Regions from separate parts of the Bacillus sp. PK6-025 genome, predicted to be linked through region 1. Evidence: riboswitches for the same ligand, from Rfam matches in the RefSeq annotation. Region 1 holds a riboswitch; each other region holds the start of a gene.
What was found. A riboswitch is a leader RNA that binds a small molecule or an ion and turns the genes downstream of it on or off. The one in region 1 is predicted to bind thiamine pyrophosphate.

Region 1 (4,235 bases):
ACAGCGCAAACAAAAGAAGCGGTTTTGGCATGTCCAAATGGAGCTTTTTTCAGTTGTTTCAGTTTGCTTCGATATCTTTTGCCCCATGCCTCGACCATCACCATCTCTTCAAAATCATGCAGTATAAATAATATCGGCAGCATCCAAGCTATAAATTGCATGTTTTCCATTTACATTCCCCCTCTTATGTGCCACAATTGTGACATTTCATAGAGAACAAAGTCAATGAGCCAACGAAAAGTGCTACATTGCCATAAAAAGTGCGACAGGAGAGAGAATATGAAGCAAATGCCCTCAAAAACAGCTCAGCAATCTAAAAGCTGGCTGACGCTATCATTGTTGGAGCTTATGAAGGAAAAAAGCTTTTCAGACATCACCATTACAGAGATAGCGGAAAAAGCGCAGCTTGACAGAAGAACATTTTATCGGCATTTCCATTCAAAAAAAGATATATTAGACCGCTATTTTGAGCAGCTTTGCAGTGAGTATTCCAATTACATTGTTCAGGAAAAACATATTGACTTATCCAGTCTTGGACATGCATACTTCAACTTTTGGAGCCGACATGCCGATTTTTTACAAGCCCTTCATCAGAACCATTTGTTTTATTTGATTGTTGAGAAATATAATGAACTTCTACCGGATCTTCATAAAAAATTTAAAGAAGAAACCTTTCATTTTAAAAGCAAAATCGACTTGGAGTACGGGCTTTCATTCAGCGCAGGGGGCTTTTGGAACATCCTTTCAAAATGGTTTGAGAGAGGCCGGAAGGAAACTCCTGAAGAAATGAGTCATATTCTGCAAGGAATAGTAGATTCATTTTTAAACAAGCAAGCTATCGAAAGGTGATCTCTGTTGGTATATGAGTGCTTTAAGCGTTTAGCCTTCTTTCTTAATTTCTGCTTGTGCTTACGGCCAATCTTCGGTACCGTTAATGCAAAGACCCTTGTAATATAGAGAACAGGAGTGAGGCCGTTGTTGAATACGGTGAAGATCAGAGGGGTGGCTATCGGAGAAGGAGCCCCGAAAATTTGCGTGCCGCTCATCGGAAAAACGCATGAACAATTGAAAGAAGAAGCTGCTTTTCTTCTATCGATTAATCCGGATCTTGCCGAATGGCGGGCGGATTTTTTTGAGGATGTCGAAGACGTTGACAAAGTGAAAAAGGTATTGGCTGACATCCGGGAGATCTTAAAGGATATCCCGTTGATATTTACATTTCGTAGCGCGGAGGAAGGCGGCGAAAAAGAAGTCAGTAAGGAATTTTACTTTTCCTTGAATCATGCCGTAGTCAAAACAGGGCTGGCAGATGTGATTGATGTCGAGCTGTTCAATGAAGAGCATCATGTGGAAAAACTGGTTCAAGCGGCTCATATGCAGCATGTCTTTGTCATTATATCCAACCACGATTTCGGGAAGACGCCGAGAGCGGAAGAGATCGTTTCCCGTCTCCGAAAAGCCCAGGATCTTGGCGCCGATTTCCCTAAGATCGCGGTGATGCCTGAAACACCGGCAGATGTGCTGGTGTTGCTTGAGGCGACTCATATGATGCATGAGCGGTATGCGAAGCGGCCGATTATCACGATGTCGATGGCCGGAAAAGGCTTGATCAGCCGGCTCGCCGGAGAGGTATTTGGCTCGGCCGTGACGTTCGGCGCAGCGAAAAAAGCATCCGCACCTGGCCAAATTGAGGCGACGGATTTGAAACATATACTTGATGTGCTTCATCGCAATTTATAATCATTGGGTGCGCCGCTCTGATCCCTTTTATAGTGAAAAAGATTCATATATTTTTCCATCCTTTTCACTTGCCAAATCGGTGTGTTACGATAAAAAATGAATTGAATAGCTTTACTAGGGGTGCCCGACTGCGGGCTGAGAGAGAAACATGTGTTTCTTAACCCTTTGGACCTGATCTGGTTCGTACCAGCGTGGGGAAGTAAAAAGGATTCGGGAGAAGATGGGGAATGGGTATGGTCCGTCTGTCTTCCAGTGATTTTACTGACTGTAAAACCAGGTTCATCATATGAGCCTGGTTTTTTTGTGCTGGTGCTGTTCCGGAGTTTCGTCCTGATCAATTTTTTAGAGGGGAAGGATTTTTACATGAAACAGGAGTCAGTACAGCAAAAAAACATCTCGATTATGTCAAGTTTTTCAGGGAGCCGCAAAGTGTATGTCGAAGGGGCGCGACCTGACATTCAAGTGCCGATGAGAGAAATTTCGCTAAGTCCGACGACGGGTTCATTTGGCGCCGAAGAAAATCAGCCTGTCCGCGTCTACGACACGAGCGGTCCCTATACGGACGCGAATGCAGAGGTTGATATTCTTAAGGGGCTGAAACCTTTGCGGGCGACCTGGATCAGGGAGCGCGGCGATACCGAAGAATATGAAGGCAGAGAAATCAGACCGGAGGATAACGGCTATAAAAGCAAAGAGAAAGCGAGCAACAGCTATCCAGGGTTGAAACGAAAACCGCTGCGCGCGAAAAAAAGTCAAAATGTCACCCAGCTGCATTACGCAAGAAAGGGGATCATTACGCCCGAGATGGAATTTATCGCGATCCGAGAGCATGTATCTCCCGAATTTGTTCGTGATGAAGTGGCAAGCGGACGGGCGATTATTCCGTCAAATATCAACCATCCGGAAAGCGAACCGATGATTATCGGCCGCAACTTCCACGTGAAAATCAATGCCAACATCGGCAATTCCGCTGTCACCTCTTCGATTGAAGAAGAAGTAGAAAAAATGACATGGGCCATCCGCTGGGGCGCTGATACGATGATGGACTTGTCCACAGGTAAAGATATTCATACAACGAGGGAGTGGATCATCCGCAATTGTCCAGTTCCTGTAGGGACTGTGCCAATTTATCAGGCGCTTGAAAAAGTAAACGGCGTCGCGGAAGATCTCACTTGGGAGATTTACCGCGATACATTAATCGAGCAGGCTGAGCAAGGCGTTGATTATTTTACGATTCATGCCGGCGTCCTTCTTCGGTATGTGCCGCTGACGGCAAAGCGCGTCACTGGAATCGTATCCCGCGGCGGGGCAATTATGGCGCAATGGTGTTTGGCTCATCATGAGGAAAGCTTTCTGTACACGCATTTTGAAGAGATTTGCGAGATTATGAAAACATACGATATCGCATTTTCGCTCGGGGACGGCCTTCGGCCCGGCTCGATTGCGGATGCGAATGATGAGGCCCAATTTGCCGAATTGGAGACGCTCGGCGAGCTGACGGAAATCGCCTGGAAGCATGATGTTCAAGTGATGATCGAAGGACCGGGACACGTGCCGATGCATAAAATTAAAGAGAATGTCGACAAGCAGATGGAAATTTGCAAAGAGGCGCCGTTTTACACGCTCGGCCCGCTGACGACCGATATTGCACCGGGCTACGATCATATTACATCGGCAATCGGAGCGGCGATGATCGGCTGGTACGGCACGGCCATGCTTTGCTATGTGACGCCGAAGGAGCATTTGGGACTGCCGAACAAAGACGATGTCCGCGAAGGCGTCATAACATACAAAATCGCGGCCCATGCGGCTGACCTTGCCAAAGGGCACCCCGGCGCGCAAATCCGCGATGACGCGCTTTCCAAGGCGCGCTTTGAATTCCGCTGGCGGGACCAGTTCAATTTGTCGCTCGATCCGGAAAGAGCGCTTGAATACCATGATGAAACCCTTCCGGCGGAAGGCGCCAAAACGGCACACTTTTGTTCAATGTGCGGGCCTAAATTTTGCAGTATGAGAATTTCCCAGGATATTCGCGACTATGCCAAGGAAAACGGCCTTGATGAACAAAAGGCTATTCAAAAAGGATTGGAAGAGAAGGCGAAGGAATTTAAAAAAGCAGGCGGCAGCATTTACAGTTAAAAACGGGCAATACTGCAGATGAAAGGGGAACCTTTCATCTGTTTTTTTATAATATGGGGTTGACAGGTCGGAATAATATGAATTAGTATGTTGTTTAATATTTCGGAAAATTCCATCAGCGCTGATCGGTCAACCGAAGGCTCTTATCTCAATTGGGATAAGAGTTTTTTATTTTCAGTTTAGAAAAGAAAGGGGAACAAGATGTCTTTATCAATTCGTGTAAATGAAAAAGCATTTGGAAACGGCAGCCTTAAAACAAGCGTGCTTCAAGACGTGAAACTGACGGTCGAAAACGGCGAATTTCTGACTGTCATCGGTCCAAGCGGATGCGGGAAAAGCACGCTCTTAAAAATCGC
Region 2 (4,235 bases), 340 kb from region 1:
GGATTGCCGAGGATCATGTCAGCTATCATCTCACCGGTTGCAGGTGCCAGGAGGATGCCGTTTCTGAAATGTCCGGCAGCAAACAATATCCGGTCATTTTCAGGGTGTCTGCCGATATATGGATTGCCATCCCCTGTTTCCGGGCGCAATCCGGCCCAGCATTGGTCGATGTTCATGGATTCAATGTCAGGGAGCATCGACTTGGCCTTTCGGATCAACTCCTCGATTCCGCCAAGTTCCGGCTGTTCATTCCAATCCCCGGGCTTCATTGTCGCGCCGACGACAAGCTTTCCGCTATGGCGCGGAACGATGTAGCAATGATCATGGTAAAGCGTCCTCGTCAAAGGGATGCCGTCATTCCACACAGACAGGCACTCCCCTTTGACAGGATAAAAGCTTTTGTCTATGCCGATCTGTTTAAAGAAAGCACCGCTCCACACACCGCTTGCAATGACAACGTGCTCCGCCTCCGCGGTGCATGAAGCAGCAGTGACGCGGACGGCCCCCGCTTCAGATTCGATCGATAAAACGGGGGTAAACTCGAAGACCTCGGCACCGAGAATCCGGGCCCCCCTGGCAAATGCCCTGCACACTGCGGCCGGTTCGACATGGATGTCGTCCCGAATGAAATTAGCGCCGAGAATCCCTTTTCCGGCATGCGGTTCCAGCTCATATACTTCAGCGGCTTCAAGCCATTCCACTGAATCCAGTGCAGCCATTTGCATCAGGTGTTCGCGGTCGCTTTCTGAAAATGCCAGCTTTAATATCCCTCCGTCATGCTTTCTGATATCGATGCCGCTTAAGTCTTTCAATTCGCCCGTCAGCCGCTGATAGGCTTTTTGGCTGGCTCTGGCAAATTCGAAAAAGGTACCGGGTTTATCGCATTCCGCATGGGCGCCGAGCATGCCCGCCGCCGCGCTCGTCGCTTTTTTGCCGACTTCTCCGCTTTCAAACACGGCCGTTTTTTTCCCCGCTTTCGCAAGATGGTAAGCGATGGATGTCCCGATGATGCCTCCGCCGATCACGATCGTATCATAGCGCTTTCTCATATGAATCTCCCTTCGCGAGACAGGCAAGCCGCGCGGCCGCCTCATCCGGTCTGTCATGAGAAAAGATCCCCGACATCACGGCGATGCCGTCTGCCATTTTGACTTCCGCCAGTCGTTGTTCGGTAATACCCCCGATCGCAATGACCGGAATGCGGACAGCCGCCTTCACTTCAGCCAGACTGAGAGCTCCTCTTCCTTTCCGGCCCTTTTTACAGTCCGTTTCAAAAATGTGGCCGAACAGCACGTAATCTGCACCTTCAGTTTCAGCCTGAACCGCTTCTTCTGGCGAATGGACGGACTTTCCGATTTTCAAATGCGGAAAACGGCTCCTCACACTTTTGACGGAAAAGCCGTGTGAAGGCAGCTGAACCCGGTGAATGTGATGAAACAAAGCGATATCAACCCTGTCGTTGATGATCAGTTTCCGCTTATCAACCCCTTCTTCGGCAAGGCAGTCGATTAAACTTGATATTTCACTTACTTTTTTTGATCTTTCCCTGATATGGATAAAGTCAACGGCATTTTGAATCGAGATGATTTTTGCAGCAAGCTCTTCCACAGAGTGCTTGTCATCGGTGATCGCGTGCAGATGCAAGCTGATCCACCCCGCTTTTTGACCAGCTTTCTTTTTGGTAGGCCATATCCCAGAAGCTGTATTCGTAGAAGCTGGAGATGACGAAGTTCTCCTTCATCTTCGCGCGCGTTTTCTCATCGGCGTTTTCAGCCAGCTCATCGAAGCGGTTGATCTGTTCTGTCACAAGTTCTTTAAACCAGTCGCCTCCGTATGTCGCGATCCATTCCTGATAAATCGCGCTGTCAGGCCTGCACGTTTTTAACGTCTCACCGACGTCATAATAGAGCCAATAGCAAGGAAGCAAAGCGGCCAGTATTTCCGCAAAACTGCCGCTCACGACAGAACGGTACATATGCGATGTGTACGCATACGCTGTCGGCGACGGCTGAAACGACTCCAATTCTTCCTTTGTGATTCCCAATAGATCGGTGAATTTCCTATGGAGCGACATCTCGGCTTCATATGTGCCTTTCGCGTGTTCAGCCATCCGGCTTGTCGTATATAAATCGCGAGCATATGCCGCACCAAAGGATTGGACTTTGGCAAAGTGGGTCAAATAGTAGGAATCCTGCATGACATAGTATTTAAATCGATCAACCGGAAGTGTGCCGTCTCCAATCCCTTGAATAAACGGATGGACAAAACTGCCTTCCCACCATTTTGCAGCGCTGTTTCGGCATTCTTCTGAAAACTTCATTTCGAGGCTCCTCCTTCGATTCTGAACATAAAAAAACCACTTTCCCGCAAGGAAAGTGGTTTGGAATTTGCATAAATACATACTCAAATACCGTGCCACTTCCCTACGCAGGTTTGAACCTGTTCAGGTTATGAGGGTCTAAAAGTCACACTTTTATCTCAGCCCTTATCAAGGACTCCCCTAGTGGAAAACATTTCTTGTTCATTCAGTTTATACTTTTATCTTATCACGAATTGCAAAATGGTCAAGCATCAGTCTCCAAGCGTTTTTCTCAATTCCGCAATATATTCGCGCGAACCGGTGGCGATCAGCCTGTCACCCAATTGCAGCCTTGTATCCCCGTGGGGCACGATGCTGTCCACCCCGCGGAAAATTCGGACGAAGATAACATCTCCCGTAAACGGAAACTCCCTTAACAGAACACCGTCAAATCGCTCATTGCTCATATTGATCTGATACAGCGACGCATCCTGGTTCGTCAGGAGTTTCATAACGCCAGGCGCCTCGATAAGCGCGCGCAGCAGCGTTTTTGTAGAAAGCAGAATGGAGAATGTATCAATTCCGTTATCTTTCAGTCTGGATTCGGCGTCTGGAGAATCTGCGCTGGCGATAATTCTCGCGACTTTCTGCTCCTTCGCAAAAAGCGCGATCCCTGTATTGCGCTCTTCGCTGCCAGTGGCCACGACGAGTATATCCGTTTGGAAAACGCCGAATGATTGAAGCGTCTCGTATTCATAATCAGGCAAAACTTCAACATCAAACACCGGGTCCGCCAGATTTTCTTCCTTTTTTTCCTGCCGGACATGCAGGATTCTGACGTGATAATCTTCCGGAGAAAGTTCGAGCGTGACCGGCAGCGTCATTTGATTTGCGCCGATAAAGGTGATCGTCTTTTTCTCTTTTTCGCTTTCCGTTTTCGGCATTAATTTTTTAAAGCCGGTCGGTGTGATGATGCATGTAATGACAGCGACCAGAATCAGCGCGCCGGACATCTGCGCGTCAATGACACCGATGCGCTCGCCGATCGTTGTCGCCGCGATCACCAAAGAAAGCGTGGAAGTCAGGAGAAAACCGGAAGCCAGCACGGTTTTCATGTCATACCACTTTTTCAAAAACAGCACCGGAACGACTTTGCTGATTAACAGAGCCACAAACAGAAGCGGGATCATCACTAAAATTTTCGGATTGCCAAACAGCGACCAAATGTCCAATTTGACGCCTGTCATCACAAAGAAGATCGGGATGAGGAATCCGTAGCCGAATGAATCGAGCTGCTGAACGAGCTCCTTGTTCGGCGAAAGCAGCGAAACAAGCACCCCGGCCAAAAACGCGCCAAGTATGTTTTCTGCACCGAGCGACTCGGACAGCGCCACAAGTACGATGATCAGCGTAAATATCGCCCTTGTGCCGATCTGGATCGTTCCTTTTGACAGCACTTCGACAAAAGGCCGCTTTTTAAATATCCTTCCGAACAGGTATAAAACGACGCCGGCGGCAAATAAGATCATCAGCAGCCACATATTGCTGTTTTCGTCCCCGTAGATTGAGGCGAACACTGCAAGCAGAATCATCGTGACAAGATCCGCAATGACGGCGACAAGCAAAATAATCTGGCCGATATTCGTCTTCATGAGACGCTCTTCTTTCAGCGTCGGAACGACAACCCCGAGCGAAATTGTCGAAATGATCAGCGTCATTAAAAAGGCGTTGTCAATAAATCCTGCCATGACAAAGCTGTAAGAAAGGCCGAGCGATAAAATAAAGACGGCAATAAAGATGACCGAAGCCGTTTTAAATGTATTCGGCGCTTCCTTTCCGCTTGGAAGCAGCTGCTTTTTCTTTCCTTTTTCAAATGCGGAAAAATCGATTTCAAGCCCGCTTAAAAACATTAAAAAGATAAATCCGAGCATCGATA
Region 3 (4,235 bases), 1.2 Mb from region 1:
CTCGGGATTTTGAAAGACAAAGCCGGCCTTCTCATAGAGCGTCCGGTCGGACCATTTCTTCAGCTCCCGATCCTCAAGATAAAGGCGCCCTTTTTTGACGGCTTCAAGCCTGATCAGACTTTTTAAAAACGTACTCTTTCCGCTCCCGTTCTCGCCGATGACCGAAATCCATTCTCCCCTTGGAATCTCAAGGGTGATGCCGTCGGCAACGATCTTTTTCCGATAGCCGATCGCCGCGTCGTCTGCGCGGATCAATATGTCTCTGTCAGCTGCAGGCCTGTTTTTCGCCTCCTCCTCTTTCATTTTCAATGTAGAAGAGAGCTTGACGGCGAGCGGATGATCATCTTGTGTGATGACATCTTCCCATACCGCAGGGTACAGTTTCGGCTGCCAGATGCCCGCCGCTTTCATCTCCGGCTGAAAATGTTTCACGATTTCTTCCGGCTTTCCGTCAGCGATGATCTGTCCCTTTCCATTGAAAAGAATGACGCGGTCCATCCACTCGATACAGCCGTCCAGCACGTGTTCGACGAACACCATCGTCTGTCCGCTTTTTCGTGAAACGTTACGAAGCAAGGCAAAGATGTCTTTCCGGCTGGCCGGGTCCAGCTGCGCCGTCGGCTCGTCAAAAAACAGCACTTCAGGCTCCAGAGCGAGCAGGCACGCTAATGCCAGTCTCTGCTTCATACCGCCTGACAAGGTTTCGATCGGCGTTTTCTTATCTATCTTTAATCCGACTTGCTCCATCAGCTCCGAGATGATGCCGTCCATATCTTTTGGGGAGACGGACCGGTTTTCTAGGCTAAAAGCGATTTCCTCATCAACATGAAGCATGCAGAACTGCGAATCCGGATCCTGAAACATAACGCCGGCGCTCTTTCTGCGATTGACCTCTCCGCTGACCTCAGCTTCGACATGTTCAGGAATGATGCCGGAAAGCACGGACAACAGTGTCGATTTGCCGCTTCCGCTCGGACCGAGTATCAGCACTTTCTCTCCCTGCCCAATCGACAGCGAGACCCGGTCTAGGACTGTTTCAGGACGATGATAAAAACGGACGGAAAGGTTACTGCATCCGAGAAATGAACGCATCGGCATCATCCTTCTTCCGCTGTTCCTTCATGATCTCATACTGATTCAGGACTCCCGTTTTCGCAAGCGCTTCGACAACGGCTTTTGCCAGCCAGCCGCCGAGTACAATGCCGCTGATGATTTGGATGATAAGCGTCATGATCAGCGTTTGCGTCGTATAGTAGGCAAAACCGTTCGCCATCAGGCTGTATGTCATGCTTCCGACCGCGGCAAGCGCACCGGAAAGCATAAGGGTAAACAAGTTGTAACGCTTATAGCGAAAGATCGCAAACGCGATTTCCGCACCGGCTCCCTGGAACACACCGATTAATAATGCTGACAGTCCAAAGTGGCTTCCGGTCAGCAGTTCGACCGCCGCAGCTGCCGTCTCGGCAATCAGCGCCGCACCCGGTTTACGGATGATATAAGCGACAATCGGGCTGGCGATCACCCAAATGCCGAACATAAAGTTCGCTCCGACAGGCCCGACAATAGCTGAAACAGGGATCCACAAGGTGGACCATCCTAAGTAAATGACGCCGCATGCAACGGACAAGATCACTGCCATCACGACTTCTTTCATGTTCCAATTCATCGTCTCACCGCCTCCATTTCCACAGGCCAATCTTCAACTGTATAAGCCATCTCCCAAAAGCCGTATTCAAGCTGACAGCTTTGCAAAAAAAGCTCCTTCATTTTTTCTTTTTCAGCCTTGCCCGCTGTTTCGGCCCATTCATCCAGGCGGGCGCAAAACTTCGTCGTGATTGAATCGGTTCTGTCTCCGTAAAAACAGATCCAGTCATAAAATGGATGCGACGGGTCAGGCTGAACGTCCATCATCAGTTTTTTTCCGATCTCCCAATATGTCCACGGACAAGGCAGCAAGACGGCTAATATCTCTCCCAGCGTGCCTTCGTGCGCCGTCGTCAGCATATGGTGGATATAATGATGGGCAGAAGGCGCAAGCGGATAGCCCTGCAGAGATTCATACTCCACCCCCGCGGCCCGGCACAGGTTGTTGTGCGGGTGCACTTCGCTGTTTAATACAAATGAAATCTGCTCATGAAACATCTCCATGTCTTTCCGGTTTTGACACTTGGAAATTGCAATTCCGTAGATTTGAATAAAAGCGTTCAAATACTCGTAATCTTGCTTCACATAATGAATAAGCTGCTCCTTTTTCAGCTTGCCGGACGCCAGTCCCAATACAAACGGATGCTCAAAAATGGCTTCAAAAATAGGGTCTGCCTCGCGGCGAAGTTCTGCAGAAAAACTCATGTAGATAGCCTCCTCAGCAATCGGTTTTATAAGGAAGGCACAGGGGGAGCGAGCCGCTTTTTACGCAAAAAAGCCGCCCCAAAATGGAGCGGCCTTTGTATGATGAAATCATAAAGACACCGGCTCCACTTCCCTACGCTAGTATGAACTAGATCAGGTTCAAAGGGTCCAAGATCGCTTCTTGTCTCAGCCGGCTTACGGCTCCCCTAGTGGACTTCCTATTACATTAACTTTTACTCTACACATCAATGATTATGATGTCAACCTGAGTTTTTCAGTTTTATTCTTGTATAGAACCGCCGGGTTTCATACAGAAGATGCAGCGGGTAAAAATATTTATGGAAAAATGTTAATTTTCTGAAACCTTTTGCAGGCTTGTTCGTCTAATATAGTGAAGACAAAAAAATTTGGAGGGGATATTTATGATGATGTTTATCTTGATTTTGACAATGGCTGTGTATTTGTTCTATTCTTTCAGCAAAGACAACCGGCCGGCCAAAAGAAACAACAAAAATCATCAGACACTGACTGTTATTAGGGAAAACCCTTTTACCGCCCCTTCCAATGATGTCAATTGCTAACTTGATAGACAACAAGCAAGCCGCCCCATGACGGGCGGCTTTTTACGTTTTTAGGATTGAAATTGTTCCGCTTCAGTCGATCCCTTCAGTGCAGTGGTTGATGAAGTCCCGCCTGTCACAACCTGGGCGACTTCATCAAAGTAGCTCGTTCCGACTTCGCGCTGATGCCTTGTCGCCGTATAGCCGTGGACTTCGCTGGCAAACTCGGCCTGCTGCAGATCAGAATACGCCGCCATTCCGCGGTGCTTATATTGGCGGGCCAATTCAAACATGCCGTGGTTTAAGGCGTGGAAGCCTGCCAGTGTGACAAATTGAAATTTATAGCCCATTTCACTGAGCTGTTTCTGGAAGTTCAAGATGGTGTTGTCATCCAGTTTGGCCTTCCAGTTGAACGAAGGGGAGCAGTTGTAGGCGAGCAGTTTGCCCGGGAATTTTTCATGGATCGCCTGTGCAAACCGGCGGGCTTCTTCAATATTCGGCTCAGACGTTTCACACCAGATCAAATCGGCATACGGCGCATACGCCAAACCTCTCGCAATCGCCTGATCAAGACCCGGCTTTGTTTTGAAGAACCCTTCCGCTGTTCGCTCTCCCGTCAAAAACGGCGCATCATATGAATCGACGTCGCTTGTGATCAGGTCGGCCGCATTCGCGTCCGTACGGGCAATAAGAATGGTCGGGACTCCCATCACGTCTGCGGCGAGGCGCGCGGCAATCAAATTACGCACCGCCGTTTGCGTCGGAAGCAGCACTTTCCCGCCCAAATGCCCGCACTTTTTCTCAGACGACAACTGGTCTTCAAAGTGAACTCCCGCGGCGCCGGCTTCAATCATACCTTTCATCAGCTCGAACACATTCAGCTGTCCGCCGAAGCCCGCTTCAGCGTCGGCCACAATCGGAGCAAACCAATCGATGTCTTCTTTTCCTTCCATATGGTGAATTTGATCGGCGCGCTGCAGCGTACGGTTGATTTTTTTGACGACTTCCGGCACGCTGTTTGCCGGATAAAGGCTTTGGTCAGGATACATGCTCCCTGACAAATTGGCATCGGCCGCCACCTGCCAACCGCTTAAATAAATCGCTTTCAATCCGGCTTTTACTTGCTGCATGGCTTGATTTCCGGTCAAAGCGCCCAGCGCCGGCACGAAGTCCTCTGTGTGGAGAAGCTTCCACAGCTTTTCGGCGCCGCGCCTTGCAATCGTGTATTCAATCTCAAGCGTGCCTCTCAGCCGAATAACGTCAGCCGCCTGATACGGCCTTGTGATCCCTTTCCAGCGTTCTTCATGCTCCCAGCTTTCTGCGAGT

Region 2: linked by a shared signal. The riboswitch ahead of tenA (thiaminase II) and the one ahead of thiC (phosphomethylpyrimidine synthase ThiC) in region 1 are both predicted to bind thiamine pyrophosphate.
Region 3: linked by a shared signal. The riboswitch ahead of tenA (thiaminase II) and the one ahead of thiC (phosphomethylpyrimidine synthase ThiC) in region 1 are both predicted to bind thiamine pyrophosphate.

What each region holds. Positions count from the first base shown of each region.
Region 1 is NZ_CP096509.1:961,175-965,409, forward strand. It holds gene M1D67_RS04850 (HXXEE domain-containing protein) at 1-170, opposite strand, end outside; gene M1D67_RS04855 (TetR/AcrR family transcriptional regulator) at 280-849, shown strand; gene aroD (type I 3-dehydroquinate dehydratase) at 976-1,740, shown strand; TPP riboswitch at 1,847-1,955, shown strand; gene thiC (phosphomethylpyrimidine synthase ThiC) at 2,104-3,879, shown strand; gene M1D67_RS04870 (ABC transporter ATP-binding protein) at 4,081-4,235, shown strand, end outside.
Region 2 is NZ_CP096509.1:1,299,759-1,303,993, reverse strand. It holds gene thiO (glycine oxidase ThiO) at 1-1,049, opposite strand, end outside; gene tenI (thiazole tautomerase TenI) at 1,033-1,644, opposite strand; gene tenA (thiaminase II) at 1,619-2,320, opposite strand; TPP riboswitch at 2,404-2,512, opposite strand; gene M1D67_RS06550 (monovalent cation:proton antiporter family protein) at 2,572-4,235, opposite strand, start outside.
Region 3 is NZ_CP096509.1:4,191,186-4,195,420, forward strand. It holds gene M1D67_RS21400 (ABC transporter ATP-binding protein) at 1-1,092, opposite strand, end outside; gene M1D67_RS21405 (ECF transporter S component) at 1,067-1,666, opposite strand; gene tenA (thiaminase II) at 1,663-2,349, opposite strand; TPP riboswitch at 2,463-2,567, opposite strand; gene M1D67_RS21415 (hypothetical protein) at 2,772-2,930, shown strand; gene aceA (isocitrate lyase) at 2,981-4,235, opposite strand, start outside.